Regions from separate parts of the Micromonospora sp. DT178 genome, predicted to be linked through region 1. Evidence: riboswitches for the same ligand, from Rfam matches in the RefSeq annotation. Region 1 holds a riboswitch; each other region holds the start of a gene.

The links. A riboswitch is a leader RNA that binds a small molecule or an ion and turns the genes downstream of it on or off. The one in region 1 is predicted to bind cyclic di-AMP.
Region 2: it holds a riboswitch for cyclic di-AMP, as region 1 does, so the genes downstream of both, ACLQ22_RS25900 (coiled-coil domain-containing protein) here and ACLQ22_RS00195 (coiled-coil domain-containing protein) in region 1, are expected to answer to the same signal.
Region 3: it holds a riboswitch for cyclic di-AMP, as region 1 does, so the genes downstream of both, ACLQ22_RS18510 (C39 family peptidase) here and ACLQ22_RS00195 (coiled-coil domain-containing protein) in region 1, are expected to answer to the same signal.
Region 4: it holds a riboswitch for cyclic di-AMP, as region 1 does, so the genes downstream of both, ACLQ22_RS12290 (NlpC/P60 family protein) here and ACLQ22_RS00195 (coiled-coil domain-containing protein) in region 1, are expected to answer to the same signal.

The regions. Positions count from the first base shown of each region.
Region 1 is NZ_JBNCKV010000001.1:38,390-45,693, forward strand. Features, by position in the region: gene ACLQ22_RS00190 (carbonic anhydrase) at 136-888, shown strand; gene ACLQ22_RS00195 (coiled-coil domain-containing protein) at 986-2,002, opposite strand; cyclic di-AMP (ydaO/yuaA leader) riboswitch at 2,006-2,137, opposite strand; gene ACLQ22_RS00200 (YibE/F family protein) at 2,304-3,647, opposite strand; gene ACLQ22_RS00205 (metal-sensitive transcriptional regulator) at 3,961-4,263, opposite strand; gene ACLQ22_RS00210 (heavy-metal-associated domain-containing protein) at 4,414-4,623, shown strand; gene ACLQ22_RS00215 (hypothetical protein) at 4,653-5,651, shown strand; gene ACLQ22_RS00220 (heavy metal translocating P-type ATPase) at 5,663-7,304, shown strand, end outside.
Region 2 is NZ_JBNCKV010000017.1:111,739-119,042, reverse strand. Features, by position in the region: gene ACLQ22_RS25905 (cation diffusion facilitator family transporter) at 69-986, shown strand; cyclic di-AMP (ydaO/yuaA leader) riboswitch at 1,140-1,271, shown strand; gene ACLQ22_RS25900 (coiled-coil domain-containing protein) at 1,285-2,370, shown strand; gene ACLQ22_RS25895 (SRPBCC family protein) at 2,459-2,926, opposite strand; gene ACLQ22_RS25890 (1-phosphofructokinase family hexose kinase) at 3,104-4,081, shown strand; gene surE (5'/3'-nucleotidase SurE) at 4,078-4,902, shown strand; gene ACLQ22_RS25880 (STAS domain-containing protein) at 4,993-5,355, opposite strand; gene ACLQ22_RS25875 (hypothetical protein) at 5,687-5,836, shown strand; gene ACLQ22_RS25870 (hypothetical protein) at 6,000-6,407, shown strand; gene ACLQ22_RS25865 (maleylpyruvate isomerase N-terminal domain-containing protein) at 6,559-7,197, opposite strand.
Region 3 is NZ_JBNCKV010000009.1:116,468-123,771, reverse strand. Features, by position in the region: gene ACLQ22_RS18525 (bifunctional cytidylyltransferase/SDR family oxidoreductase) at 1-90, shown strand, start outside; gene ACLQ22_RS18520 (CDP-glycerol glycerophosphotransferase family protein) at 127-1,851, shown strand; gene ACLQ22_RS18515 (alpha/beta fold hydrolase) at 1,875-2,618, opposite strand; gene ACLQ22_RS18510 (C39 family peptidase) at 2,725-3,570, opposite strand; cyclic di-AMP (ydaO/yuaA leader) riboswitch at 3,799-3,939, opposite strand; gene ACLQ22_RS18505 (acyltransferase family protein) at 4,289-5,533, opposite strand; gene ACLQ22_RS18500 (polysaccharide pyruvyl transferase family protein) at 5,846-7,171, shown strand; gene ACLQ22_RS18495 (alpha-ketoglutarate-dependent dioxygenase AlkB) at 7,224-7,304, shown strand, end outside.
Region 4 is NZ_JBNCKV010000005.1:306,825-314,128, forward strand. Features, by position in the region: gene ACLQ22_RS12285 (N-acetylmuramoyl-L-alanine amidase) at 1-1,705, opposite strand, end outside; cyclic di-AMP (ydaO/yuaA leader) riboswitch at 1,944-2,077, shown strand; gene ACLQ22_RS12290 (NlpC/P60 family protein) at 2,090-3,130, shown strand; gene dcd (dCTP deaminase) at 3,185-3,763, opposite strand; gene ACLQ22_RS12300 (pyridoxamine 5'-phosphate oxidase family protein) at 3,842-4,393, shown strand; gene ACLQ22_RS12305 (zinc metalloprotease) at 4,537-5,523, opposite strand; tRNA gene ACLQ22_RS12310 (tRNA-Gly) at 5,983-6,056, shown strand; gene ACLQ22_RS12315 (alpha/beta fold hydrolase) at 6,290-7,102, opposite strand.

The DNA.
Region 1 (7,304 bases):
CCGGGCCCGCCGAACATATGAAATGGATATCACGCATACCTTGACGTATCTTGCAGTGCGTGTGACGGTGGTGGCAGCCCGCGTCCAGCGTCGGCCCGGGTGACCAGGCCGTTCACGTGCGGAGCGAGGTGTGGGATGAGTCGTCCCGGATCGCCAGGAACTCAACCGGGCCCGGAGCGGACGCTCCCGGTGTCGACCACGGGCGGGGTGCCGGCCGACGTCGGCGCCACGTTCGCCGTCCCGGCGAGTCCCGAGCAGGCGCTCGCCGAGCTGCACGCCGGCAACCGGCGGTTCGTGACCGGCGCCCCGCGCCACCCCAACCAGGACGCCGGGCACCGCGCCGCGGTCGCCGACGGGCAGCACCCCTTCGCGGTGATCGTCGGCTGTTCCGACTCCCGGCTCGCCGCCGAGATCATCTTCGACCGTGGCCTCGGTGACCTCTTCGTGGTCCGCACCGCCGGGCACACCATCGGCCCCGAGGTGCTGGGCAGCGTGGAGTACGCCGTCACGGTCCTGGGCACGCCGCTGGTGGTGGTGCTCGGGCACGACTCCTGCGGGGCCGTCCAGGCGGCGCGTACGGCGGACGCCACCGGCACCCCGCCGGTCGGGCACCTGTGCGCCGTGGTGGACGCCGTGGTGCCGAGCCTGCGCCGGGCCGCCGCCGAGGGGGTGGACGACATCGACCGGATCGTCGACATCCACATCGCGCACACCGTCGAGGCGATGCTGGGCCGCTCCGCCGTGCTCGCCGCGGAGGTGGCCGCCGGCCGCTGCGGGGTGGTCGGCATGTCGTACCGGCTGACCGCCGGCGAGGTGCGGACGGTGGCCTCGGTGCCCGCCCGTGCGGCCGACGCGCCGGAGCCGGCGGCCAGCGCCGCGCTCGCCTGACCTCGCCCGCCGGCAGACCGTCGCGGCGGGCCCGCACGACGACAGAGGGCCGCTCCCGCGTCCGGCGGGGCGGCCCTCTGTGTGCGTGTGGTCCCGGCTAGAGCAGTGACACGTGGACGTGGTCGGTGTGGTTCGACGGGCCGCTGTAGGACTTCCAGCCGGTCGCCGGGAACCAGATCTGCCGGTTCCAGATCACGTAGTAGATGCCGAGCCGGTCGGCGTTGCGGACCAGGAACGCGGTGAGGTTGTTGCCGTACATGTAGGTGTCGTCGTTGTGCCAGGGGGAGAAGCCGCTGCGTTGCAGCGACCAGTCGCAGGCCCGGCCCTTCGGATGCTCGTACGGCCCACCGGAGCGGTAGCAGCCGACGAACCGGTTGAAGCCGGCCCGCTTGACCTCCTTGTACATGTGCAGCGTGCGCGCCGTGATGCAGCCGGAGGTGGTGGGGTCGTTCTCGGTGCAGGACAGGGGCTTCCAGTCGCCGTCGGCGGTGCGCCCCGGCGCCATCTTCGCCACCGGCGAGGTGGCCACCACCTTGCCGCTGGTCAGCCCCCTGCCGCCGACCAGCGCGAGCGCCTTCTCCGCCTCGCGCTTGCCACGGGCCAGTTCGTTCTTCAGCTTCTGCTGCTCGCGGACCTCGGCGTCGACCGCCAGCTTGGCCTGCTCTGCGCGGTCCTTGATCGCGTTGACCTCGGCCAGCTTCTTGGAGTTGACCAGGTTGATCTCGTCGAGGGCGGCGGCGCGCCTGACGAAGGAGTCGGGGCTGGCGGTGTCCAGCAGCATGGACACCGCGCCGATCCGCCCGGTGCGGTAGGACTGGGCGGCGATCTGGCTGACCTGGGGGGCCAGCGCGTCCAGCTCGGCCTGCGCCCGGTTGACCTCCAGGGCCAGCTCGAGCTGGCGCTCTTCCGATTTCTTCAGCTTCGCCTTGGCCTGCACGTAGGACCGGTTGCGGGCCTCGATGAGGTCGTCGAGCAGCTTGGGCTCGTCGTCCCCGTGCCCGGAGGGCTTGGGCGGGGTGGGCGCGGCCGCCGCCGGGAGAGGCCCGGCGAAGACCGCCAGGGCGGCGAGTACGGCCACCACGGGCGTCAACCAGCGGCGTAGGGGTGCCGTCACAGTTTTCCCTTCCGTCGACCGCCGACCGGGTTAGCTGACGGGTTCGGGGCGGAAGTGGCCCCTACCGCTGTCGCGGATTCACCCCACGTACCTGGGTCCCCGGTTCGCCTCGCGGCGATTGGGCGGCGGCACCGCAGGCGCCGCTGCGCGCCTTCGGCGGTGACCGGCAGCGAGGTTACCCGAGAACACTCCCGGGGATCTACGTCCCTAAGCCGACTAAATGCGTTATTTCGTAATGGCGGACGGTGAGCAGTGACGCGTTTATCAGGCCGTACGTCCTGTTCGGTCACGCTGAGGAGTGTCACCATGCGGTGTCCGTGCTCCTGTCCCGGTCGGGCCATCCGGCGGGAGCGGCGGACGGCGTGTCTCCGCGCGGCCCGCTGAGGGCCTCCAGCGCCTCGGACCGGTCGGCGGCCGGCCGGGGCGTCGGTGCGGGCGCGGCGCGGTCGGTGGCGTCCCCGCCGCGGCGGCCGGCGGTGGTCACCAGGGCCGCCAGCCCGGTGGTCAGTGGCACGGCGGCGATCAGGCCCAGGGTGGCGACCGCGCTGCGGACGATCTCCTGGGCGAGGAACTCGCTGGTGAGAAGTTGGGTCACCGCCCGCGAGTCGGCCGTCAGCAGGAGCAGCACCGGCAGGGAGGCGCCGGCGTACGCCAGCACGATGGTGTTCACCGTCGAGGCGATGTGCGCCCGGCCGACCCGGGTCGCCGCCCGGTAGAGCTGCGTCCGGGACAGCCCGGGGTTGGCGTGCGCCAGCTCGGTGACCGTGGCGGCCTGGGTCACCGTGACGTCGTCCAGCACCCCGAGGGAGCCGATGATGATCCCGGCCAGCAGCAGCCCGTGCAGGTCGACGTCGGCCTGGTACATCGACAGCGTGGTGGCGTCCTCGGAGCCGAATCCGGTCAGGTGGGTCGCGGCGGTGGCGATCGTGCCGAGGACGCCGGTCAGCACCAGGCTGCCCAACGTGCCGAGCACGGCCACCGAGGTCTGCGCGGTCACGCCGTGGGTCAGGTAGAGCACCACGAACATGATCAGCGCGGCGCCGACGACCGCGACCAGCAGGGGCGGGCTCCCGGCGCCGATGCCCGGCAGCACGAAGGTCAGCAGGATGGCGAAGCTCGCCGCCAGGCCGGCCAGCGCGGCCAGCCCGCGCCACCGTCCGAAGGCGACGATGGCGGCCGCGAAGAGCGCCACCAGCCAGACCAGCGGCTTGCCGCGCTGGTGCTCGGCGATGTTGTAGGTGCTGGCCGTGGGGTCGGCGGGGTCGGTGAGCTCGACCAGGATGATCTCGTCGTCCACGGCGACGGTCGGCGCGCCGGGGCCGGCGGGCACCGGCGTCTCCACCTGCTGGCCGGCGTCGGGACCGTCCTGCACCCGTACGGTGACCGTGCCGCAGGGACCCTGCGACCCGCCGGGACTCCCCTCCGGAATCTCCGGGGTGGGCGGGCACGGCTCCGTCACGACCCGCGTCACCGTGCCGTGGTAGCGGGGCGCGTCGGTGCCGGTCGGCGGGTCGGGCGCGTCCCACGGCCACAGCACCAGGGCGGCGATCAGCGTGGCGACGAAGAGGGGCACCACCGTCGCGACGAGGATCCGCCGCACCCTCGGCGGGGCGGACGGAGCGGGACGGGTGTGGTCGGCGCCCAACGAGTTTCTCCCAACGAATCCAGGGCGGGGTACGTGCCGGCGGGCCGGTCGGTTCACCCGTCGCCGCGTGGCGGGACGGGGATCGCTTCCGTGTGGCGGCGCGGTCACGTACCGCGGTCCCGGGCCTCCGTCCGGTCGCGGGTGGTCGGTGTTGCCGCCCGGCGGGGCGCGCGGGGCGGGCGGTGCGGAATCCGGAGGGCCACCGGCCGAATGGTAGCCACCCCGACATCCGGGCGCAGGTCGTGCGGGTGATGTCGGGGTGTGGCGTCGCCGTGTGCCCGCGTCTCGTCGCGGGGCCGAGGGGCGGGGCGGGTCAGCCGCGCTTCATCAGGCGGCCGACGGCGGCCATCATCTCGGTGGCCATCTCGTCGGCGCGCCCCTCGGCCGCGCCCTCGTGCATGCAGTGCCGGGCGTGCCCGTCGAGCAGGCCGAGCGCGACCTTGTCCAGGGCGGCCTGGATCGCGGAGATCTGGGTGAGCACGTCGATGCAGTAGCGGTCCTCGTCGACCATCTTCTCGATGCCACGGACCTGCCCCTCGACGCGGCGCAGCCGCGCGAGCAGCTGGTCCTTGGTGGCGGTGTATCCCCTGATCGGGGTGGGCGTCGGTGTGGTCATGGGGACGAGGATAGCGTACCCCTCGGGGGTATGGTACGTTCGTTCCTGGCCGGCATACCCCCACCGGGTACCGGTACAAGACACAGGCACCGGTCCGCCTCCGCATTACCCCCGGGGGGTATATGCTGGGGGCGGCGAGAGGAGAGTTCGATGATCACCACGACGTACCAGGTGCAGGGCATGACCTGCGGGCACTGCGCCACCGCGGTCAGCACCGAGGTCGGCGCGATCCCGGGCGTCAGCGACGTCCAGGTCGACGTCGCCGCCGGTCGGGTCACCGTCACCAGCGAGGGCCCGTTGGAAACCGACACCGTGCGCTCCGCCGTCGACGAGGCCGGTTACAGCCTCGTCGGCGCCTGAGATCGGGCACGGGGGAAACGAGGCACATCATGAACACGGCGACGAAGCTGAGCGGTTTCGCCCTCGGCCTCGCGGTGGTGTTCGGCGCGACGTACGGGGTCGGTCGGGTGGCCGACCCCGTGGCGCCGCCCGCCGAGGCCCCGCACGAGGCCGGCGGGGGGCACGGCGAGGACGGCGGAGCCGGACACGGGGGCGACAACGGCGCGGCGGGGCACCTGCCCGGCGGCCTGCTCGTCTCCGACCGTGGCTACACCCTGCGTCCGGTGGACGCCCCGGCCGGGCAGTTCGCCTTCCAGGTCACCGGTCCGGACGGCCGGGCGGTGACCGCGTACGACGTGGCGCACGACAAGCGCATGCACCTGATCGTGGCCCGCCGCGATCTCTCCGGCTTCCGGCACGTGCACCCGGAGATGGCGCCCGACGGCACCTGGCGGGTCGACTCGCCGCTCGCCGGGCCGGGCGTCTGGCGCGCGTTCGCCGACTTCACCCCGACCGGGGGCGAGGCGCTGACCCTCGGCGTCGACGTGAGCGTCCCCGGCGCGCTGACCGCGCGGCCCCTGCCCGCGCCGGCGACCAGCACCACGGTCGACGGCTACACCGTCACGCTCGCCGGCGCCCCGCAGCCCGGCCGCACCGCCGAGCTGACCCTGACCGTGAGCCGCGACGGCGCGCCGGTCACCGACCTGGAGCCCTACCTGGGCGCGTACGGCCACCTGGTGGCGCTGCGCCAGGGCGACCTGGCGTACCTGCACGTGCACCCGCACGGTGAGCCGGGCGACGGGCGGACGCGGCCCGGCCCCGAGGTGAGCTTCTCGGCGGAAATGCCGTCGGCGGGCGCCTACCGGCTCTACCTGGACTTCAAGCACGGCGGCGTCGTGCGTACCGCCGAGTTCACCGTCGTCGCCGGCAGCCCGACCGCGCCGGGTGTCCCGGCCACGACCGGCTCCCCGGCGGCGGGCACACCCGCCGCCACGAGCTCCCCGACCGCCGACGCCGGCCACGGCGTCCCCGGTCACGGGCACGACTGACGGGAAGCGTGATGACAACCAAGCCCTTGCTGACGGCGCCGAACCAGATCGAGCTGGCGATCGGCGGCATGACCTGCGCCTCCTGCGCCGCCCGGATCGAGAAGAAGCTGAACCGGATGGACGGGGTGACCGCCACCGTCAACTACGCCACGGAGAAGGCCACCGTCCGGTACGCCGACGAGGTCACCCCGGACGAGCTGATCGCCACGGTGGAGAAGACCGGCTACACGGCGGCCCTGCCGCCCCCGCCCACGCCCGCCGGTGGCGAACCGGCCGCCGAGCCGGTGGACGAGCTGCGCGGCCTGCGTACCCGGCTGTGGGTCTCGGCCGTGCTCACCGTGCCGGTGATCGTGCTGGCGATGGTGCCCGCCTGGCAGTTCGACTTCTGGCAGTGGCTGTCGCTGACCCTGGCCGCCCCGGTCGTGGTCTACGGCGGGCTGCCCTTCCACCGGGCGGCCTGGATCAACCTGCGGCACGGCGCGGCGACCATGGACACCCTGGTCTCGCTCGGCACCCTGGCGGCGTTCGGCTGGTCGATCTGGGCGCTCTTCCTCGGCACGGCCGGGACGCCGGGGATGACCCACCCGTTCAGTCTCGCGATCAACCGCTCCGACGGCGCCGGCAACATCTACCTGGAGGCGGCGGCCGGGGTGACCGTGTTCATCCTCGCCGGCCGCTACTTCGAAGCGCGGGCGAAGCGGACCGCCGGCGCGGCCCTGCGCGCCCTGCTCGAACTGGGCGCCAAGGACGTCGCGGTGCTGCGCGGCGGCACGGAGACCCGGATCCCGGTGGACCAGCTCGTGGTGGGGGACCGGTTCGTGGTGCGGCCCGGCGAGAAGATCGCCACGGACGGCGTGGTCGACGAGGGCACCTCGGCGGTCGACGCCAGCATGCTCACCGGCGAGTCCGTCCCGGTCGAGGTCGGCCCGGGCGACTCCGTGGTCGGCGCGACCGTCAACGCGGGCGGCCGGCTGGTGGTCAGCGCCACCCGCATCGGCGGCGACACCCAACTGGCCCAGATGGCCCGGCTGGTCGAGCAGGCGCAGACCGGCAAGGCGGCGGTGCAGCGGCTGGCCGACCGGATCTCCGGCGTCTTCGTGCCGATCGTGATCGCCCTCGCGGTGGGCACCCTCGGCTGGTGGCTCGGCAGCGGGTCGGGCGGCACCGCCGCGTTCACCGCCGCCGTGGCGGTGCTGATCATCGCCTGCCCGTGCGCCCTCGGGCTGGCCACGCCGACCGCCCTGCTGGTCGGCACCGGCCGGGGCGCGCAGCTCGGCGTGCTGATCAAGGGGCCGGAGGTGCTGGAGTCCACGAAGCAGGTGGACACCGTCGTGCTGGACAAGACCGGCACCGTCACCACCGGCCGGATGACCCTGGTGGACGTGGTCCCGGCGGCCGGCGAGGACCGCGCCGAACTGCTGCGGCTCGCCGGCGCGCTGGAGTCCGCGTCCGAGCACCCGATCGCCCGGGCCGTCGCCGCCGGGGCGGCCGAGGCGGGCACGCTGCCGCCGGTGACCGGCTTCGTCAACGCCGAAGGGCTCGGCGTGAGCGGGACGGTCGACGGTCGGGAGGTGCTGATCGGCCGGCCCCGACTGCTGCGCGAGCACGGCCTCGACGTACCGGAGGAGGTCGCGCGGGCGGTGGCCACGGCGG
Region 2 (7,304 bases), on a different contig from region 1:
ACTTGCATACATAGCGATGTCAGCATAAATTGAACGCGAATCCGGACCCCCCGAGGGAGGATGGGCGCGTGGGCGCAGGTCATGACCACCATCACGGGTCGGTGGCGAACGCCGCGCACCGCCACCGGGGCCGGCTCTGGGCGGCGTTCGGGCTGCTCGCCGGCCTGATGGTGGTGGAGGCGGTGGCGGCCTTCCGCACCGGCTCACTGGCCCTGCTGAGCGACGCCGGGCACATGTTCACCGACGTGCTCGGCATCGGCATGGCGCTCGCGGCGATCGCCGCGACCCGGCGGGCGGGCGCCGACCCGCAGCGCACCTTCGGCCTCTACCGGCTGGAGGTGCTGGCCGCGCTGGCCAACGCCGCGCTGCTCTCCGGGGTCGCGGTCTACGTCGTGATCGAGGCGGTGCGCCGCTTCGGCGACCCGCCCGAGGTGCTGGCCGGCCCGATGCTCGTGGTCGCCGTGCTCGGCCTGCTCGCCAACGTCGGCGCCTTCGCGCTGCTGCGCTCCGGGGCGAAGGAGAGCATCAACGTCCACGGCGCGTACCTGGAGGTGCTCGGCGACCTGCTGGGGTCACTCGGGGTGATCGGGGCGGCGCTGCTGATCGTCGCCACCGGCTGGTGGTGGGCGGACCCGCTGGTGGCGGTCGGAATCGGCGTGTTCATCCTGCCGCGCACCTGGCGGCTCGGGCGGGCCGCGCTGCGCATCCTGGTGCAGGCCGCGCCGGAACACCTCCAGGTCACCGCAGTGCACGACCGGCTGGCCGCCGTGCCCGGCGTCGCCGAGGTGCACGACCTGCACGTCTGGACGCTGACCTCCGGGATGGAGGTGGCCTCGGCGCACCTGACCATGGCCCCCGGCGCGGAGGTCGGCGCGGTGCTGGGCGCCGCCCGGGCCGCGCTGCACGACGACTTCCAGATCGAGCACGCCACGTTGCAGATCGAGCCGGGAGCGTCGCCCGGGGCCTGTGGGGCGGTCGAGTGGTAATGAGGACAACCTTAAATCTGGGAGAGTATTGTGGCCTTATGCCGGATTTGACTGTTAGTGGACGCGCACCGTCCGTCACCTGCGGTGCACCAGTCACACCGGCACCGGTAGGCTCGGCTTCGGCCTCCGCCAGGCGGCACCCACCGGTGCCGGCGGTGGCCGCCGCCTAATCGCCCGACGGGGCGAACCGGGGAACCAAGTTCGTGGGGTGCATCCGCGTCAGCGGTAGGGATCTTCCGTCCCGAACCCGTCAGCTAACCCGGTCGGCGGCTGACGGAAGGACACGTGTATGCCAGTGATGGCACCCGTACGACGACGTGCCGCCCGCACGGCGGCCCTGATCGCCACGATGCTCGCCCTCGGCGCCGCGGTGGCCCCGGTCACCGCCGCCCCGGCGGCGGCCGCCACCCGCGCCGGCCTGCTCGCCGCGGCTCCCGGCCAGGACGAGGAGGGCGGCACGCCCGCCCTGCGGGCCCAGCTGGAGGCCGCCAGCAAGGGCTACCTCGACGCCAAGCGCGCCCTGGACACGTCGGCCAAGCGGCAGCAGCAGCTCACCGCACAGCTCAAGACCACCGAGGTCGAGCTGACCGCGCGCACCGCCAAGGTCGGCGAGATCGCCGGGGCCGCCTACCGCACCGGCCGGCTCAGCGTGGCGTCCGCCCTGCTCAACAGCAGCTCCCCGGACGGCTTCATGGACCGCGCCGCCGCCCTCGACGCGGTGGCCGCCAAGGAGGACCGGGCCCTGCGCGAGCTCCAGGAGACCCGGGACGAGGCCACCCGCACCAAGCTGGCCCTGGACGGCGAGATCCGGGAGCAGCGCAAGCAGGTCAGCGTGATGGCCAAGCGCAAGGAGCAGGCCGAACGGGCGCTGACGGTCGCCAACCGCGAGCAGCAGCAACAGCGGCAGCAGTCCGCGGGCGGCGGCTCCTCGCCGGGCGGCACGTCGAGCAAGACGGCGAAGGCGGCGCCACGCAACTCCGACGGCTCCTGGCCGCGCGAGTCGTGCAGCGTCAACGACCCCACCCCCGCCAACGGCTGCATCACCCCGCGCACCCTGCACGCGCTCAACCAGGCCAAGGCGGCGGGCTTCACCCGTTACGTCTCCTGCTACCGCCCCGGCGGCTCGGGCGAGCACCCGAAGGGCCGGGCCTGCGACTTCGCGGCCCAGAAGGGCGGCTTCGGCGGCGACGCCACGGGCGGCGACCGGACGTACGGCAACAACCTGTCGGCGTACTTCGTGCGCAACGCCGACCGGCTCGCCGTGCTCTACGTGATCTGGTACCGGCAGATCTGGCTGCCGAGCAGCGGGTGGAAGTCGTACAGCGGAGCCAACGGCGACCCGTCCAGCGACCACACCAACCACGTGCACCTGTCGGTCTACTGACGCCCGCGCCCCGGTGCCCCGCCCGTCGCGGGGTCGCCGGGGCGCACACGGCGCCCGTCGCCTCCGGCCGGGCCTGGCTGCTTCGCGGTCAGCCGGCCGGCGGTCCGGGCGGGTTCGTGTCGAGGGCCGCGGCGAGGCGCGCGGCCAGCCCGAGGTGGGCGGCGCGGGCCTGGCGGAACGCGTAGCCGAAGAGCGGCGCGGGCGCGGCGAGGGTGATCTCGACCTCGATGCGGACCACGCCGTCGGGCTCCGCCCGCAGCCGGGTGTGGTTGCGGACGGTGGTGGCGGGCCACTGGCGGGCCACGGTGACGATCTCGTCCGGATCGTCGACGAGGACGTCGGCGCGGTAGGTGATCGGCAGGCGCACCGGCCCGGCGGCCAACCGATCGGTGATGTCGTAGCTGGCGCGCGCGCCGGGACGGGGCGACACCCGACGGACCCGGACGATCAGCGGGTGCAGGTCCACCTGCCGGGCGGGGTCGGCGAGCAGCGCCGCTGCCTGCGCGAGGGAGCAGCGCGCCTGGACGGTGTAGCTGAAGGAACTTCGCCTGAGCACGCCGTCTCCCAGCGTCGGTGGTCGCCCGATCGTCGCGCATGCCGGGCGCGCTGGCAACGCCGCGCCGATCCCGCCCGGAGTCCGGACGCCCAGCCGCCGATCCCACTACGGTCAGCTGGTGAATGGTCACGGCACGTGTCGGTCGGCGGAGGGCGGGCGCATGAACGGGTACGACGGATGAGCGGGCACGTGATGGTCTTCGCGCCCACGCCCCGGCTGACGGTGACCGTCGACCAGCCCAGCGAGGAGCCGGAGCTGCACCTGCACCCCGGCGGGCAGGGCGTCTGGCAGGCCCGGATGGTGATGTCGCTCGGGGTCGACGTGGTGCTCTGCACCGCCCTCGGCGGCGAGATCGGCCAGGTGCTGGAGCCGCTGCTGGTCAGCGAGGGGGTGAACCTCAAGGTGGTGGTCCGCGACTCCGGCAGCGGCGGCTACGTGCACGATCGGCGCGACGGCTCCCGGCAGGAGATCGTGGACGTGCCCGGCCAGCCGCTCAGCCGGCACGAGCTGGACGAGCTCTACAACCTGGCGCTCGGCGAGGGCCTGCGCGCCACGGTCAGCGTGCTGAGCGGGCCGAACGAGCCGTCGCTGGTCCCGGCCGACCTCTACCGGCGGTTCGCCGCCGACCTCGGGGCCAACGGCAGCCGGGTGGTGGTAGACCTCTGCGGCGAGCACCTCGACGCCGTGCTGGACAGCGGCGTCTTCTTCCTCAAGGTCAGCCACGAGGAGCTGATCGCCGACGGCCGCGCCGACGGCGAGGACGAGGAGCAGCTCACCCGGGCCCTGTACGACCTGCATGCCGGCGGCGCCGAGAACGTGGTGGTGAGCCGGGCCGACAAGCCCGCCCTCGCCCTGGTCGACGGCGAGGTCTTCGAGGTCGAGATGCCCCGACTGGAGGCAGCCGACCCGCGCGGGGCGGGCGACTCGATGACCGCCGGGGTGGCGGCCGTGGTGGCGCGCGGCGGTGACGTGCGCACCGCGATCCGTACCGGCGCGGCGGCCGGCGCGCTGAACGTGACCCGGCACGGCCTCGGCACCGGCCGGCTCGACTCGATCACCGGCCTGGTCGACCGGGTGCGCCTCGTACCGGCCGGCAGCCGGCCGCAGGAGCGGACCAGCCCCGACGAACTGGCCGACCGGGCGGCCGGGCGATGACGCTGCGGGTACTGGTCACCAACGACGATGGGATCGCCGCACCCGGCATCCAGGCGCTCGCGCGGGCGGCGGCGGACCGGGGCCTGGACGTGGTCGTCGCCGCGCCGCTGGAGGAGGCGAGCGGCACCAGCGCCGCGATGACCGCCGTGGAGCGCGACGGGCACGTGGTGGTCCACGAGCACCCGCTGCCGGAGGCGCCGGGGGTGCCGGCGTTCGCGGTCGGCGGCTCCCCCGGTTTCATCGCGCTGATCGCCGTGCACGGCGCCTTCGGCCCCCCGCCGGCGGTGGTGCTGTCCGGCATCAACCGGGGCGCGAACGCGGGACGCGCGGTGCTGCACTCGGGCACGGTGGGTGCGGCCTTCACCGCCGCCGCGAACGGCTGCCGGGCGATGGCCGTCTCGCTCGACGTGCTCTCGGCCGGGGAGGGCACGGCCGCCAGCGGGGGCGCCGCGGTGGCCGCCGCCGCCCGGGTACGCGACGCCGAGCGGCACTGGGCGACGGCCGCCCGGGTCGCCCTGGACCTGCTGCCCCGGCTCACCGCCGGGCCGGTCGAGAGCGTGCTCAACGTGAACGCGCCGGACCTGCCGCACGGCCGGCTGCGCGGGGTACGCCGGGGCACGCTCGCCACCTTCGGCCAGGTGCAGATGACGGTGGCGGAGGCCGGGCACGGCTTCGTCCGCACGTCGCTGGAGGAGCCGGGGCAGGCCGTGCAGCCCGGCACCGACCTCGCCCTGCTGGCCGAGGGGTACGCCTCGGTGACGGCGATCCGCGCGGTCACCGAGGTGGCGGACGTCGACCTGTCGGGCCTCGGCGACGCCTGACCGGCCCGCCTCACGCCTCCCGCCGGGTGCCCGGGGCGGGGCCAGGGCAGGGCGGGGTCCGGGCGGGGCGGGGCGGGGAACGTCGGCGCGTCAGGCGCCGGGGAGGACCTCGGGGGTGGGCGCGCCGGCGTAGTAGGGCTCGGGGGCGCCGAAGAGGCCGAGCAGGCCGGTCACCCAGAGCTGCCGGTGCACGAAGCGGCTCGGCTCGGTGACGACAAGCTTGACGCCGCTCACCTCCGCGGTCTGGAAGCCGGCGACCATCGCGCTGATGCCGACCGAGTCGATGAAGGTGACGAGCCGCATGTTCAGCTCGATCCGACCGGGACGCCCCTTGGTCAGGACCTCGGCAATCGCCTCGCGCACCTCGTACGCGGTGTCGACGTCGATCTCACCCCGCGGGGCGATCTCGATGACACCACCGGGCAGGACCGACTTCACGATCGACAGGCTCACGCGAGCACCTCCACTCGCCCGTCCGACGGGCGCCTCATCAGTACGCGGGCCGCGACCGAGAGTATTCCTCTGACGGCCTCGGTCGCCACCCCTCGGGATGAGCAATTCGCGGATCAGGGCACAGCAAGTCGCCCTTATCCGGACTATTGACGTTTTGTCTACCCGACGATCAGCTGCCGCTGACGCGTCGCGCCGCCCCAGGGTAGCCGGCCCCCTCCGGCAACGCCCAACAGCCGGCCCCCCGGCGTGGCCTCTTCCGCTTCGGCCCCGGGCCTTGCCCGTTCTGCCTAGCATCGGCTCGGAGACACGACTGCGACCGGGAGGACGATCGATGTTCAGGAGACTTGCCGCGCTGGCCGGCGTCAGCGCGCTGTTGGCCCTCGTACTGGCCTGCGGGTTCGGCGGCGGCGGAGGCGATGACGACGACGACGGCGACGACGACTTCGCGCGGGGCGTGCCCGCGGCGGTCGCCGTCCGCTGACGCCGGGCCCGCGCACCGTCCGCCGACGTCCCCCGCACCGCCGCACGGGGGTTTGCGGAGCGGGCCCACCGGGCACAGGCGGAAAAGAGCGAACCGTCACACGCCGGTGCGACGCCGAAGTCCGAAGTGGCCGCCGGCTTCGGCACCCGAGGAGGTACCCACCATGTTCGGAAGCAATCTGCTGGACCGCCGCAGCAAGCCCGAGCGGATCACGGACCAGGCGTGGCAGCACCTGGTCTCGGCGGTCAGCTCCGCCAGCGACAGCGTCCGGGACACTGCCCGTTCGGCCCGCCGGGGCGGCTCCGGTCTCGCCGACGAGGCCGGCGACCTGGTGGGCTCCGCGGCGGACGAGGCCCGCCGCCGGGCCACCCAGGCCTTCGAGGCGCTGGCCGGCCGCCGGCCCGCGCTGCCCTGGACGCTGCTGATCGGCGCCACGCTGGTCGGCGCGGCGATCGGCTGGGCCGCCGGCACCGCCGCGCGGGCCGCCGGCAGCCGGGGCGACCGGGCGATGGACGACATCGAGTTCGTCGACGTCGACCGGCCCAACTCCCCCGTCGGCCTCGACGGCTGACCGGCTCCGGGGCTGCGGGCCCTGGACGACGCCGGGCTGACCGCCGCACGCGGTCGCGACGAACGGGCCCCGGAAGACCGCGAGGTCGGCCGGGGCCCGCGCCCGTTCCGGGCGACGTCCCGGGGCGGGCGACCCGTCGTCCCGCGCCCGCTCAGAGGGCGGCGACCCTCGCCGGAGCCCGCTCCGCCCGGCTCAGGGCGCGCAGCACCGACGGCTGCCCGTGCCGGCGTACGGCGAGACGGGCCAGCAGCGTCAGCACCGGGTCGACCACCTCGGCCGGCAGCTCCGGGGTGGGCACGCCGACGCTGACCGCGAGGTCGTCCGCGTGCACGACGAGTTCCATCAGCCGGGTGGTCAGGTAGTCGTCCAGGGTGAGCGACCACGGGCCACGGAGCACGTGCACCACCCGCCCGGGTGGCTCGGCCGCCAGCACGTCCGCCAGCTCGCGCAGCGTGGCGGCGCACCGGTCGACCAGGGCGGCCGGGCCGTCGGCGGCGAGTCCGTCACCGGCGCGGCGGATGGCGACGTTCACCGTGGCGTCGACCGGGGCGCCGAGCCAGGTGCCGCGCGCGTAGTGGTCGAGCAGCCCCACGGGGTCGCCGGCGGGGACAGGTGCGGCCAGCACGGCGGGGACGCCGAGCACCTGGCTGGCGAGGTGGCCGGCCAGGCCCCCCACGCCGAACGCAGGCAGGGCGCTCGGTTCGTCCCAGCGGGCCGCGACGGCGGGGGCGGCGAGCAGTTCCACCGCCGAGCGCGCGGCGGTGAGATAGGTCGTCCTGATCGGACTCACGGAGGACCCCTCCTTCGACGGGCGATCCCCCGAGCCTATGGCCCGGCGGGACACCGGCCCTCTCGGTGCGTGCCGGATAGGCCGCTCCCTCTCGGTCACGGACCGGG
Region 3 (7,304 bases), on a different contig from region 1:
ATCGACGTGCGTCGCGCGCCGGGCGAGGTGCCGGCCCAGCCGGGGCCGGCGCGGGTGGAGCGGGACGCCAGCCCGGCCGACGCCGGCTGACGCGGATTTCGGGCCACGGCGGGAAACGGAGCCGACATGCGTGGTGACCTGGTTCGGAAGCTGCTCGCCCGCGCGCTGGCCACCGGCCTGGCGGTGCTGGCGTTCCTCGTCGTCGCGCTGACCGGCGCGACCGGCTGGGGGCTGGGGCTGGCCGTGGCCGCCCTCGCGGCGGCCACCTGGGAGCGGCGGGTTCGGCCGGGCGCCGACAACGCCGCCGAGACCGCGCTGGTCGCGGCGGCGATCCTGGTCGGGTACGCCCGCCGCCTCGACGCCGGCTTCGATCCCGCGCTGGCCGTCACCGCCCTGGTCCTGCTGGGGCTGGTGCTGCTGGTCAATCCGCTCCGGGACGCCGGCGGCCTGGAGGTGCGCGCCGCGAACCTGCCGGTGCGCTCCTGGACGCCGCTGGTCGCCGCCCGCCTCGGCGACGCCCTGGCGGGGCTGCTCGCCCTGCTGGCGCTGGCGGCCGTCGCGGGCCTGCCGGCCGGTGTCGCGCTGGCGGCCGTGCTGCTGGTGGCCGCCGGCGCCGGGGCGATCGGGCTGGACCTGGCCCGGCGCCGGTTCCGCCCGGGCGCCGGCGGCTCGGCGGTGTCCCGCGCGCTGCGCCGGCACCGGCCCGAGTTCCTGTTGCACTTCTCCGCGCCGCCGGGCTCGGAGTACCAGGTCACCATGTGGCTGCCCTACCTGGAGCGGATCGGCCGGCCGTTCCTGGTGATGGTGCGCGAGCCGGAGTTCCTGCCGTTGATCGCGGCGGCCACCAGCGCGCCCGTGGTCTACTGCCCCACCACCAGGGCGATGGACGAGGCGCTGGTGCCGAGCCTGCGGGTGGCGTTCTACGTCAACCACGGCGCGAAGAACAGCCACTGCATCCGCTTCACCCAGCTGACCCACGTCCAGCTGCACCACGGCGACAGCGACAAGGCCCCCAGCGCCAACCCCGTCTCGGCGATCTTCGACCGGATCTTCGTCGCCGGCCAGGCCGCCATCGACCGGTACGCCCGCGCCGGGGTGGACATCCCGGCGGAGAAGTTCGTCGTCGTCGGCCGCCCGCAGGTCGAGTCGATCGAGGTACGCCCCGAGCCGGCGCACGGCCGGAGCAACCCGACCGTGCTCTACACCCCGACCTGGACCGGGCACAACGCGGACGCGAACTACTGCTCCCTGCCGGTGGCCGAGACCCTGCTGCGCCGGCTACTCGACCGGGGCGCGACGGTGATCCTGCGCGCCCACCCGTACACCTCGCAGAACCCGGCCTCCGCCCGGCAGTTGGGCCGGCTCACGGAACTGCTGGCCGCCGACCGGGCCCGCAGCGGCCGGCAGCACGTCTTCGGCGCCGCCGCGAGCCGGGAGCTGACCCTCACCGAGTGCGTGAACCGCTCGGACGCGCTGATCTCCGACGTGTCCGGGGTGATCTCCGACTACCTCTACTCCGGCAAGCCGTACGCGGTGACCGACATGGTGGACTCCGGCGACCAGTTCCCCGAGCAGTTCCCGCTCGCCGGGTCGGGCTACGTGCTGCGGCGCGACATGTCCAACGCGGACGAGGTGCTGACCGCGCTGCTGGACACCGATCCGCTGGCCCCGGCGCGATGGGCCACCCGGAGCCGCTACCTGGGTGACTTCCCCGCCGAGTCGTACGCCGAGGCGTTCCTGGAGGCCGCGCGGCGCCAGCTCGACGGGGAGTGGAACGCACCTGCCCCGCGTGCCGGCGGGGCCGACCTGCCGCTCGACCCGGACGAGGCGACGCTCTCCCCCGCCACCTGACGCCCCGCCTCGGGTGGGAACGGTCAGCGGTAGGGGTCGACGAGGTCCAGGACCGCCTCGGGGGCCTCGACGTGCGCGTTGTGCCCGAGGCCGGGCAGGGTGGCCACCGGCACGCCCAGCTCCTTGAGCTGGGCGTCGGTGACCATGGGGTCGTGCTCGCCGCGGGCCAGCAGCACGGGCACGTCGGTCGCGGCCAACAGTGCGGGCAGGTCCGGCGCGCCCACGCCGAACGCGGCCGGGTCCATCGCCAGCCGCCAGCGGCCGTCGACCTGCCGCAGCCCGGCCTCCGCGACGGGATGGTCCGGGGCGAAGAGCCCGGTCAGTCCGGCCACCCGCAGGTAGCGGCGGGCGGCCTCGTCCCGGCTGGCGAACCAGGTCACCGGCCGGGCCGCCAACTCACCCGCCTTCGCCAGCTCCGCCGGCGACCAGACGGCCTTGATACCGAGCCCGACCACGGCGTCGACGGGCAGCCCGGCGCTGCGGGCGGCCAGTGCCAGCCCGACCACCCCGCCGAGGGAGTGCCCCAGCACGACGAGCCGGTCCCCCGCCGCGAGCCCCGCGGCGATCCGCGCGGCCAGCCCCGGGAACGAGTACTCCGGCAGCGGCGGCGACCAGCCGTGGCCGGCGAGGTCCGGCGCCAGCCACCGCCCCGCCCACCGGCGCTCCAGCAGCGGCGCCCAGGGCAGCCACACGTCGCCGGTCGTACCCATGCCGTGCAGCAACAGGAGCACCCGCCGGCCGTCCCGGTCACCCGACTCATCGACCATGGGCGCAGTGTGCCACCCACCGGACGCCGTGGGCGAGGGCCGTGACCCGGACACGACACCGGGCGCCGACCCCCGGAATCCGGGGGCCGACGCCCGACGGTGTCGCTCAGGCGGAGTAGCCGCGGGTGGCGGCCCAGTTCGCCAGGGCGATGGTGCTGATCCAGTACGAGGCGGTCGCCGGGTTCGCCGAGTCGGCGATCTTCACCAGCCGCCCCTCGTCCTGGTAGCCGACAACCGCGATGTAGTGGCCGCCGGGGAAGGAGTGCCAGCCGCCGTCGGTGTCCGTCGCGCTGCCGGCGACGTTGACCACGACGCCCCGCCCGTCGGCGATGGCCGCGACGACGTCGGCCTGCAGCCGGTCCATCTGGGCCGGGGTGGCCGCGCCACCAGGGATCATCCGGGTCCGGTACGGGTCGCCCTTCACCACCGCGTTCAGCACGCGGGTGGTGTCCTGGGCCGAGTCGGTGCCCATCTGGTCGGTACCCAACTGGGCGCCGAGGGCGTCCTGGCTACGCGCGATGCCGGCGGCGCTGAGGGCGTGCCGGACGGCCGCCGGACCACAGTTGTAGAAGGTGGTCTGGGCCTGGTAGTCGTAGTCCAGGGTCTTGGCGGCCGGGGGCTTCGGCGGCTCCGGCTTGCGGGTCAGGTCCGGGTCCGGGGCGGCGCTGGAGGCGCTGGCCGACGGGGCGGCGCTGGACGCGGCCGGGGCGGCGCTGGACGGGGCGGTCGCGACCCTGGCCTGGCTGCGCGAGGCCGCGGTGTCGTCCCGCAGTTCGGTCGCGGCCACCGGGGCCTGCGCGGCGGCGGGGGCCTCGTCGGCTCCGGCCAGCAGCGCGCCCGTGCCCGACGCCAGCACGAGCGCCGCGGCGGACGCGGCGGCCAGCTGGTACGGACGCTCGGACGTGAGGCGACGCAGCTGTCGCTTGAGGTGGTGCTTCACGGTTTCCTCCACGGGCTCGGGGGTGAGCGGCCGTCGGTCCGCGCCGAGGCAGAACGGACCGACCGCGCGGACGGGCGTCCGGGCGGGTGGTGGACCACTCAGGGGATGCGCCCGGGATGCCGGGCGACGGACGGTGACCGGTGGGTCAGCTCGTGACCTGCGGGCGGACGAGCGCGGGCACCGCGGCGCCGTGGAGACGGCGGAACAACCGAGGGGTGGACGGGTGTGGCATGAGGATGGAACTCCTTCCGACACCGCCGACCGGGTTAGCTGACGGATTCGGGCGGGAAGAACGCCCTACCACGGGCCCACGGCCCACGGATTCACCCCAACAAGCACTGGGTCCCCGGTTCGTCGTTCACGATTAGGCGGGTCGGCGCGGCGTCGCCTCTGGCGATCGGGTACCGCACCGGACGCGCCGACATTACTGGCCGTTCCGCGCCCTGCCAACCCCGTCCCACCTGCTTAAACCTTGATCGGGAGACAATTTTGCGGGCACTTCGCCACTGACGCGACTCAATGGGACGACCGTTTCTGCGGGCACCCCCGGGTGACAACGGGACGAGTGGCGGACATCGGCGCCGAAACTCCGGCGGGAATCGACCGGGCCGCGCCGGATGACCGGTTCGCCGACGGGGTGACCGGCGTCACCCAAACGGTCGGGATTTCGTCGGCGGGCCCTGCGGTCGAGCGGGCCGAGCTGAAGCGGCTGGTGGAGGCGCCGGGGCGGTCAGCGCGAGTCGACGTACGCCGGTCGGTGGTCGTCGTGCGGATCGGCGGCCCGGGGGCGCGGCACGGCGTTGCCCCGCTCCCCCGGCGGCGTCGCCCCGGGGCCGCCGGAGTGCGTCCCGGCGTCGCCCCCGTCCCGCGGCGTCGCCCGGGCCGGCCTGCGCGGGGTGAGCAACCGCATCATCGGCGTCTCGACGACCCGGTGCAACAGGCCGGCCAGGGCCAGGTTGACAAGCAGGAAGCCGAGCACCACCGCCGGCCCCCGCCAGCCGGTGAAGCCGACGCCCCAGTCGCCGGTGAGCCGCAGGACGGTGATCATCACCAGGACGTGCACCAGGTAGAAGGCGAAGGAGACCTCGCCCAGCCAGATCATCGGACGGGACCGCCACGGCGAGCGCCGCCCGCGCACGTCCGCGTCCGCCGCCGCGGCGATGACCAGGATGTACGCCACCGAGAGCAGCGCCGCCCACAGCTCGGCGCGGACCCACTGCGCGGCGACCACCCAGGTCGCCACGAAGACCAGGCTGGCCAGCGGCAGGCCCGGCCCACGCCACCGGCCGCGCCGCATCAGCTCGGCGGCGGCCACGCCCATCCAGAACTCCAGCGACCGCACCGGCGGGAAGATCTGGGTGAACCACCAGCGGCTCTCCTCCGGCACCAGCGCCTGGGCCGGCCAGAGCGCCAGGATGAGCAGCGGCACCGCGACCACGACGGCCCACAGCGCCCACGGTCGGGCCCGGCGGATCAGCGGCAGCGCCAACGGCAGGCAGAGGTAGAAGAAGAACTCGCAGGACAGCGACCAGCTGACGGTGTTGATGCTGTAGAAGTGGCCCGGCCGGGGGTCCCACGCCTGCAGGAGGAACAGGTTCTCCACCGCGACGAACCGGTCCACGGGGTCGGCGAACCAGGCCGCGACCGCAAGGGCCGCCGCCCACAGCACCACGTGGCTCGGCCAGATCTTGGCCACCCGGCGCCGCCAGAACGCCCGACGGGTGTCGGTGGGTCGGGCCGACCAGACCAGCACGAAGCCGCTGAGGATGAAGAAGAACTGCACGCCCGACAGGCCGAGGGCGAAGGCCCAGTCCACGACGGCCTTCTGGCCGGGCTCGGCGATGATGCCCATCGTCGCGACGTGGAACCCGAAGACGAGCAGGGCGGCGACCCAGCGCAGCCCGGTCAGCGACGGCAGGCGGCTGGCCGGGGACGCGGGACGGACGGCCGGCGCGGCGGTCGCGGCGTCGTTCATGCCGGCATCCCGACGATCCGCAGGGTCACCAGCACGTACGTCTCCTCCTCGACCCCGTCCTCAGGCGCCCCGAGGGGCCCCGTGGCGGCCCACCGGTCGGCGCCGCCCCGCCGGGCACCCTACCCGCCGGACCTGAGGCTCTGTTCCGTCCCGTCCATGAGTGCCCGTTCTGTCCCGTGGGGGAGTCCCCGCTCCTGTCGTCCCTGGGTGACCGTTGCGTCCCCGTACGTGACTGCGGGTGGCGGCCATCCGGGTTGCGGCCGATCGGTGGCTAGTATTCCCAGACCCTGAGGTGACGAGAGGCGGGGACGAATGCACCAGCGGATCCTGATGCGGGCGAAGAAGGGCCCGTTCGACGTCTACTCGCCCGAGGAGACGCACGAGCGGAACTGGATCGGCGACAACAATGGCAACCTCGTCTTCAGCCACGCCGCCCACAAGCTCCTGCGCACCGCCACCGCCGAGATCACCTCGACCGAGTTCAGGATCAACCCGCGCGACGCCGACATGATCAACGAGCGGTACGACGTCTACGTCGTACCGCTCGCCAACGCCTTCCGCCGCAGCTACGCCTCCCGCGTCGAGGCCATGACGAAGCTCATCGAGCAGCTGAAGATCCCGGTGGTGGTGCTCGGGGTCGGCGTGCAGACCGACGTCAACGGCGACCGGGAGTACCTCCGCCCGATCGACGACGTGGTGACCCGGTTCGTACGGGCGGTCCTCGACCGCTCGCACAGCATCGGCGTCCGGGGCGAGATCACCCGGGACTACCTGCGCACCCTGGGCTTCTCGGCCGTCGACGTGATCGGCTGCCCGTCGATGTTCCTGCACGGCGACAGCCTGCGGGTGGAGAAGAGGAAGGCGTCGCTGTCGCCCGACGACAGGCTCGCGCTCACCGTCTCGCCGTACGTCACGTCGATGGCGGAGATCATCGCCCGGCACCACGCCCGGTACCCGAACCTGCGCTACCTGCCGCAGGACCTCAAGACGCTTGGCACGCTGCTCTACGGCGACGCCCCCGGGGACCGGGGCAGGACCAGCAAGATCCCGATCCACACCTCGCACCCGCTGTTCACCGAGGACAAGGTGCGGATGTTCGTCGACCCCTGGACCTGGATGGACTACCTCTCCGGGTTCGAGTTCGCGTTCGGCACCCGCATCCACGGCACCATCACCGCGCTGGTCGCCGGCACCCCCGGCTACCTCTTCGCGCACGACTCGCGCACCCTGGAACTCGCCCGCTACTTCGACATCCCGCACCGGGTGATGAAGGAGGTGCCGGTCGACGTCGACGCCGCCCAGCTCTACGAGGAGGCCGACTACACGGCGCTCAACGCCGGCCACAAGTCGCGCTACGAGACGATGCTGGCCTTCCTCGCCAAGCACGACCTGGGCAACGCCTTCGCCGACGGCGACAGCGCGGCCCGGTTCGACGCGCAGGTGCGGTCCACCACCTTCCCGCCCGCCGTACGCCCGGCCGCCGCGACCGCCCCCGACGCGCTGCTGGAGCGGATCCAGTGGTTGCGCGACCGCAACGTCGAGCTGCGCAAGGAGACGGAGACGCTGCGCGGGCAGCGCCTGCAGGCCCGGGTCAAGCAGGTGATCGGTGGCCGGGTGCGCCGGATGCTGAACCGCTGAGGCGCCGCCTCCTTCCGTACACCTGTACCAACATGGCGGGTACGCTGGGCGGATGACCGGGGCCGCCTACCAGCCGTCGATGTTCGACCTCACCGCCGCCGGACCGTCGCTGAGCCCGCTGGCCGACCGGCTG
Region 4 (7,304 bases), on a different contig from region 1:
CCACGAGCCCGACGGACCACTTCGCCGTCGGCTTGGCGGCGGGGTTGTGGAACCACCCCTTCTGGCCGAGGTACCAGATCGCGGTCCAGTCGCCCTGCACCTCGGCCAGCGCGTACGTCTGTCCGGCCGAGACGCGGGCGCCGTGGTCGGAGACGTACGTGGTGTTCGGGGTGCCGTCGGGTCGCAGCGCGATGTCGTTGAGCAGCGGCGCGTCGTGGCTCGGCGCGTTGTGCAGGAACAGCGCCGAGGAGCCGCGCAGCGGGCAGGGGGCGGTCGCCGGGGGCGGGTTCGGCACGCCCGGGGGCTGCCGGTTGCAGCCGGTGAAGGGCGGCTGGTTGGTGGCGAAGTCCGGGTCGATGGTGACCAGCCCGGTGCGGTGCGTGCCGGTCGAGAAGAACGGCGCCTTGAGCAGGTCGAAGTAGTGCGACCAGTTCCAGTACGGTCCCGGGTCCCAGTGCATGCCGCGCACGTTCGCGGCGATGGTGCCGGGGACGTTGTCGTGCCCGATGATGTGGTTGCGGTCCAGCGGGATGTTGTACGCCCGAGCCAGGTGGCGGACCAGCTTGGCCGAGGTGCGGTACATCGCCTCGGTGTACCAGGTGCCGTGCCCGGCAAAGCCCTCGTGCTCCAGGCCGATGGACTTGGAGTTCACGTACCAGTTGCCGGCGTGCCAGCCGACGTTCTTGGTCTTGATGTGCTGGGCGATGTGCCCGTCCACCGAGCGCAGGGTGTAGTGCCAGCCCACCCGCTTCGGGTCCTTGACCAGGTTGACGCTGGGACCGAAGTAGCCCTCGGTGTCGTGGATGACGATGTACTCGATCTTCTGCTGCGCGGGTCGGTCGGCCAGGTCGTGGTTGCCGTAGTCCTCGATCGTGGGGCCGTAGTTCTGGTACGGCGCCGGGATCCACTCGCAGGAGATGTCGCTCGGGCACTCCAGCCCGTCGGGCCGGGCGAGCTTGCGCAGGTTCAGGCGGTCCAGCCAGGAGCGGTCCGGCTGGATCGCGCGGCCGGCCAGCGTGACCCGCTGCCCGTCGTCGGTCACCCGGCTGTCGCCCGTGGCGATGGTGGCGTACACCTCGTTGGCGAAGGCCGCCGCGGCGTCGGCGCTGTCCGCGCCGGAGTACCGGGCCACCGCGCCGTACCAGGCCGCCGGGTCGGTGTCGGCGCCGACCGGGGCGCCGATCTCCTTCTGGTACGCGGCCAGCAGCGCCGCGCCGCCCCGGATGTTCGCCGTGACGTCCGTCCGCAGCGCCTCCTCGCTGGCGCCGGTCAGGTCGGCGGCGGCGTCGACGGTCCGGAGTGCGGCCTCGGCGGGCGGCGGAGCGGCCGGCGGCTCGTGGGCCTCGGCCAGGGACGGGCGGGAGTCGTCGCCGCGCGGGTCCTCGGTGCCCTCGTCGTGGTGCGTGCCGCCGGACATGGCGGCGACGTGCTCGGCGTCGGTGAGGTGCATCGGTCCGTAGCCGCCGCTGGTGCTCGGCGTGCCGGCGTTGGTGTCCCAGCGGGACTGCAGGTAGGAGACCCCGAGCAGGACGCTCTCCGGCACGCCGTACTCGGCCGCCGCGGCGGCGTACTGCTGCTGCCGGTCGTCCACCGGCGCTGCTGCGGCGGCGGATCCGGCGGCGGTGAGCGGCGTCGCCGCCATGGCGGCGGCCACGGCGGCGGCCAGCAGGACGCGTCTGCTCCTCGATGTCGCTGACAGGTGCATCAGACCCCCAGTTCGGACGGGCGAAGTTGGGGCCACCTTCGCCCCGCCCGCCGCCTCTGGTCAATACCTTTCCGTCAGACACTTCAAAAGGAAGGAAATCTTCGTCGCCCGGGTTGCGGATCCGCCCGGCCCGGGTGGGTACGGAGTGTCACTGCCCGCAGGGTTGCGGATCGATAACGGTCGTCTCTACTCTGGTCATTCGTCGGCCGGTGACAATCCGTCCAACCAGGGCGGTGACGGTCCGACACCGCCGAGTCGCTCCCGAGCGAGCCGGGGACCCAGGTTCCCCGGGGTGAATCCGCAGTTTTGCGGTAGGGCGCCCCTTCCCGCCCGAACCCGTCAGCTAACCCGGTAGGCGGTCCGGAAGAAGGAGTACGAAGCCCGGTGGCACACCATGCCCCGCGGCCACCGTCGACCCGGTCGGCCCTCGCCGACCCGGTGACGGCTGCGCCGCGCCCACGCTGGTACCGCTGCACCACCGCCCTCGCCGCCCTGGCCGCGTTCGCCGTCGTCCTGACCGGCGGCGCCACGGCGGCCCATGCCGAACCGACGGTCGCCGAGATCGAGCGGCAGATCGACGAGGACTGGAACAAGCTCGAACCGGTCATCGAACGGCACAACGCCACCCGACAGGACCTGGCCGCCAGGCGGAAGCAGGCCGACGCGCTCGCCGCGCAGATCGGGCCGCTGGAGAAGCAGGTCGACCAGGCGATGGAGAAGGTGGCCGCGCTGGCCGCCCGCGCCTACAAGGGCGAGAACGTCTCCGCCCTCAACGCCCTGCTGGGCAGCCGCTCACCGAGCGAGATGGTCGGGCAGCTCGAACTGCTCGACCGGTTCGCCCAGCACCAGCAGCAGGACGTGCGGCAGGTCGCCGAGCTGCGCGACCGGCTGGCCGCCAAGAAGGCGCCGCTGGACGAGATGGTCGTCCAGCTCAGCCGCACCGAGGCCCAGCTCGCGGCGAAGAAGAAGCAGATCAACGCCGAGATCGACCGGTTGCAGAAGCTGCGGCTGCGGATCTACGGCAACGGCGGCGGCGGGCCGCTGCGCCCCGCACCCTGCCCCGCCAGCTATCCCGGCGGCGCGGCCGGCACCGCCGTGAAGTTCGCCTGCGCGCAGATCGGCAAGCCCTACGTCTGGGGCGCCGAGGGGCCGAACTCGTACGACTGCTCCGGCCTGATGCTCGCCGCCTGGGCGAAGGCCGGGGTCTCGCTGCCGCACAACGCCGCGCAGCAGCGCCGGGCCACCGCGTCCGTCAGTCGGGGCGAGCTGCGCCCGGGTGACCTCGTCTTCTACTACAGCGACCTGCACCACGTCGGCATGTACGTCGGCGGGGGCTGGGTGGTGCACGCCTCCCGCGCCGGGGTGCCGATCAAGATGAAGAGGGTCGACGACGGCCCGATCCACAGCTACGGCCGACCTGGCTGAGGCGCGCGGAGGGTCCCTGCCCGGCGGGGGCCCTCCGCGGGCCCGCAGGTCGGGTCAGCGGGTCGGCCAGGTGCGCCAGTGCTGCCAGGAGCGGCTCGGGGTCGGCCCGCGCTGCCCCTGGTAGCGCGAGCCGTAGACGGCCGAGCCGTACGGGTGCTGGGCCGGCGACGAGAGCCGGAAGATGCAGAGCTGCCCGATCTTCATGCCCGGCCAGAGGGTGATCGGCAGGTTGGCCACGTTGGACAGTTCGAGGGTCACGTGACCGGAGAAGCCCGGGTCGATGAAGCCCGCCGTGGAGTGGGTGAGCAGGCCGAGCCGGCCCAGTGAGCTCTTTCCTTCGAGGCGGCCGGCGAGCTGGTCGCCGAGCGTGATCACCTCCAGCGTCGAGGCGAGCACGAACTCGCCCGGATGCAGCACGTACGGCTCGCCCTCCGGCACCTCGACCATCGACGTGAGGTCGTCCTGCTGCTGCGCGGGGTCGATGTGGGTGTAGAGGTGGTTGTTGAAGACCCGGAAGAGCTTGTCCAGGCGTACGTCGATGCTGGACGGTTGCACCAGCGCGGGCTCGAACGGCTCCAGCGCGAGCGTGCCCGCCTCGATCTCGGAGGCCAGGTCGCGGTCGGAGAGCAGCATCCGCACACCTTAGCGAGCGGTGCGCGTGACCTGCGTGTCGGAGTGCGTGTTCGAACGTTTGTTCGATAGGATGCCCACATGGCTTCCTGGTCCGAATTCGCCGCCGACGAGCCCCGCCTCGCCGACGGGATCCGCCTTCTCATGCAGCAGTACGGGCCGGGCTTCGGCTACCTGGCCACCGTCCGCGCCGACGGCGGTCCCCGGGTGCACCCGGTCTCCCCGGTGATCACCGACGAGGGGCTCTTCTGCTTCGTCGTCGACTCGCCCAAGCGGCGCGACCTGGAGCGCGACGGCCGCTACGCGCTGCACTCCTTCCCGCCGGAGGAGAGCGACGACGAGGCCTACGTCGCCGGCCACGCCCAACCGGTGACCGACCCGGCCCGGGTCGCCCGGCTGGCCCGCAGTCACCGGGCCGCGCCGCAGGTCGACTGGCGGGTCTTCGAGTTCACCGTCGACGTGGCGATGCTGGCCCGCCGTGAGTCCGGCGTCGCGGGCGGCGCCGGCGAGGGGCACGGCCGGCCCGCCGTCCAGGTGTGGCTCGACCCCCGCGCGGCCGCCGGCGGCACCGCGCTCATGCCCGAGACCCGGTCGGGGTGCGCCGGCGACCACGCCGCCCGCCCCGCCGCCTGAGACGCGGTGCGGCGCCCTGGGGCGTCCCCCCTCCGGGGCGCCGCACCGTGACCCCCGCCCCGCCCCCGTGTGCCCGGCCGCACAGACGCCGGTGCCGGCCCCGTCGAGAGAGGCCGGCACCGGTGCGGGTCGTACGGCGGAAACTACGCCGCGCGGTACGCGTTCCAGGCGGTCAGCATGCGGCTGGCCTGCCCGGCGGTGAACTGGTACATGCAGGAGTCGTAGCTGTAGTCCATGAAGTTGGTGATGGGGTCGACGCCGGGCGCGGTGCAGGTGTCCCGACCGGTCGGGCAGCCCGAGGCCGGCGACGCCTCGGCCGCGGTGTCGCTGACGCTGTCGCCCGAGCCGGAGCAGCCGCCCTGGAAGGTGTGGTAGAGGTTCAGCCAGTGGCCGACCTCGTGGGTGCCCGTGTCGCCCTGGTTGTAGTTGGTGGCGGTGCCGCCCGGCAGCGACTCGCTCAGCACGACGACGCCGTCCATGCTGCTGAGCTTCCGGGTCGGGAAGGTCGCCCAGCCGAGCAGGCTGTCGCTCAGCTCGCCCAGGTAGATGTTGAGGGTGTTCTTGCCGCCCGTACGCAGCGAGGTCTTCATCGACCGCTCCGCCGAGGAACCCTGCACGATCGGGTACCAGGACGGGTTCGTCACCCGGTTGATCTTCTGGAGCTGGAAGTTGAACGCGGTGGACGCGCCGCCGGTCGCCCCGCTGAACGACTGGTTCAGCACGCTGATCTGCGAGTTGACCATCGAGTCGGGGATGTTGCCGCCGGCCCGGGTGCTGTTCTCCTGGATCACGTGCACCACCACGGGGATGGTGACGGTGGCGGCCATCGTGGAGGCACCGGCGCCGGCGCGGAACCGCGCCCGCTCGCGCAGCGCGGCGGCCAGGTCGGCCTCGCGCTCGCGGGTCTCCGCGAGGGTCAGCTCGTTCGGCTCGTGCTTGGCGCCGCCGCCGGGCTTGACGCGGGCGTCCGAGTGGACGTCGGCCGGCTCGACGCAGACCTCGCTCGGGGCGGCGGAGAAGGCCGAAGCGGCCGGCACGACACCCACGGCGGCGGTGCTGAGCAGCAGCGCGAGGGTCGTCGACGCGACACCGGCCGTACGCCGGGTCAGCAGGTTGGGACGGAGTCCCATGGGCCCACCTCTTTCTGGCGGCGCGACAGGGGGTATGTCACGCCGTGGCTGGAACGTTGGGCAGACGTTACAACCGATCGAGGTATTTGAGAACGCCCATATGTTGCCGCCGTGGAACTTTTTCCTGGCGGTACGCGTTCCATGATCGACGTACGGCGATGGGGGCGGGACTCACGGTCCCGGTTCGGACCAGGGCGCGCGGATCGGGCTCGTCGGGCTGCGCTGCCGGGCGGCTCGTGGCTGGCGGCGGCGCGGCGTGGGTGGCGCGCGCGGCGCGGCGGGCGGCGGCGCGGCGGGCGCCGGCGCGGCGGGCGGTGGTGCGGCGGGCGGTGGTGCTGCGCGATCTTGGTAAGTTCAGGCCCCTTTGGGGGCCGTTTGCTGCCAAGATCGCGGCGCGGGTGGTGTCGGAGGGGTACCTGGGTGCACCGGCGTGACGACTCAGGTACAGTGGTGCCGCCTGCGGGTGTAGTTCAATGGCAGAACATCAGCTTCCCAAGCTGACAGTGCGGGTTCGATTCCCGTCACCCGCTCCACGCGAAAGGCCCTGGTCAGGACTGCGGTCCCAGCCAGGGCCTTCGACGTTCTCCGGACCCGTGATCATGCTCAGTTCGGCGAGCTTGAGTACCTGGGCCCTGAACAGCACCGGTGCGACAGGGGCCGGCCATCGAGGGGCGGCAGGTTGGCCGCCGACCAACGTCCTGCCATGTCGAATAGCGGATGTGCTTCAATCCGCTCCGGTTCCGGGGTCATCTGGGAGCGCCGGTTCTCAACCGCTCGTTGCCCACGTCAGCATCGCTTGCCAGCGGGCCGGAGAGGGCGTGTGGGCTGCGTCCTCGCTGATGCGAATCTTGGCGTTGGGTATCCGTGCGGCGATCAGCGGTGCGTCGGGAACGGCTCGGCCGGGGTCGTGTCGACCGGCCCAGATGAGGACGCGGCAGCGGACGTCGCGCAGGCCGAACCCCCATGGGCGGATGTCGGTGGCGAGCCAGTCGGCGGCCAGCCCGGCCGCGCCTTGGCGGGCACCTTCGCGGTTGGACTCCTCGTAGGGCTGCAACCAGGGGTCCTGGTTCGCGGCAAGCAGTTGCCGGTGCTGTTTGAGCGGATCCTCGGCGTACCACGCGGCGGCGCGGGTCACGTAGCGGCGCCCTAACCCCGGAACGGTCCGCAAGGCCCACGCCTGAAACCGCTGCCAGCCACGCACCGTGCGCAGTTCCCGGTAAGGGCCGGTGAAGCCTGCTGTGACCACCCCGGTCAGTCGATGCGGGAACCGGGCCCCACAGGCCACGGCGTACGGTGCCCCACCAGAGAACCCGATCAGGCCGAAGCGCTCGATCCGCAGAGAACTCATCAGCGTACCGACGTCGTCAGCGACGCCGAGGAGCGTTGGCTGTCGGACAGGTGTGGACCGACCGTACCCGGGCCGGTCCACGGTGATCAGGCGGACGCCCGCCAACGCCGTGTCGTCCGGGCGGCTGATCCGAGAGCCCGGCGTGCCGTGCAGGAACACCACCGGCGGCCCGGCCGGATCGCCGTACTCGGCCCAGCCCAGGACCCGGCCGTCCGGCAGCGCAAGATCCATACCGCCTCTCCGCTGGACACCCGACGTAACACCAGAGTGCGGCGCATAGACACAGTCGCCGTATCGTGCAGTGTGGCATTGCCGAAGCGCACTCACAGGCCGCAATCAGTGCTCTGTCATGTCGCGCGGCATCAGCCCCGGTCATCCCCGGCCTCTGGGCCAAGTTGCCCAAGCCGCGGCGACGGCACAGAGCATCAGACAG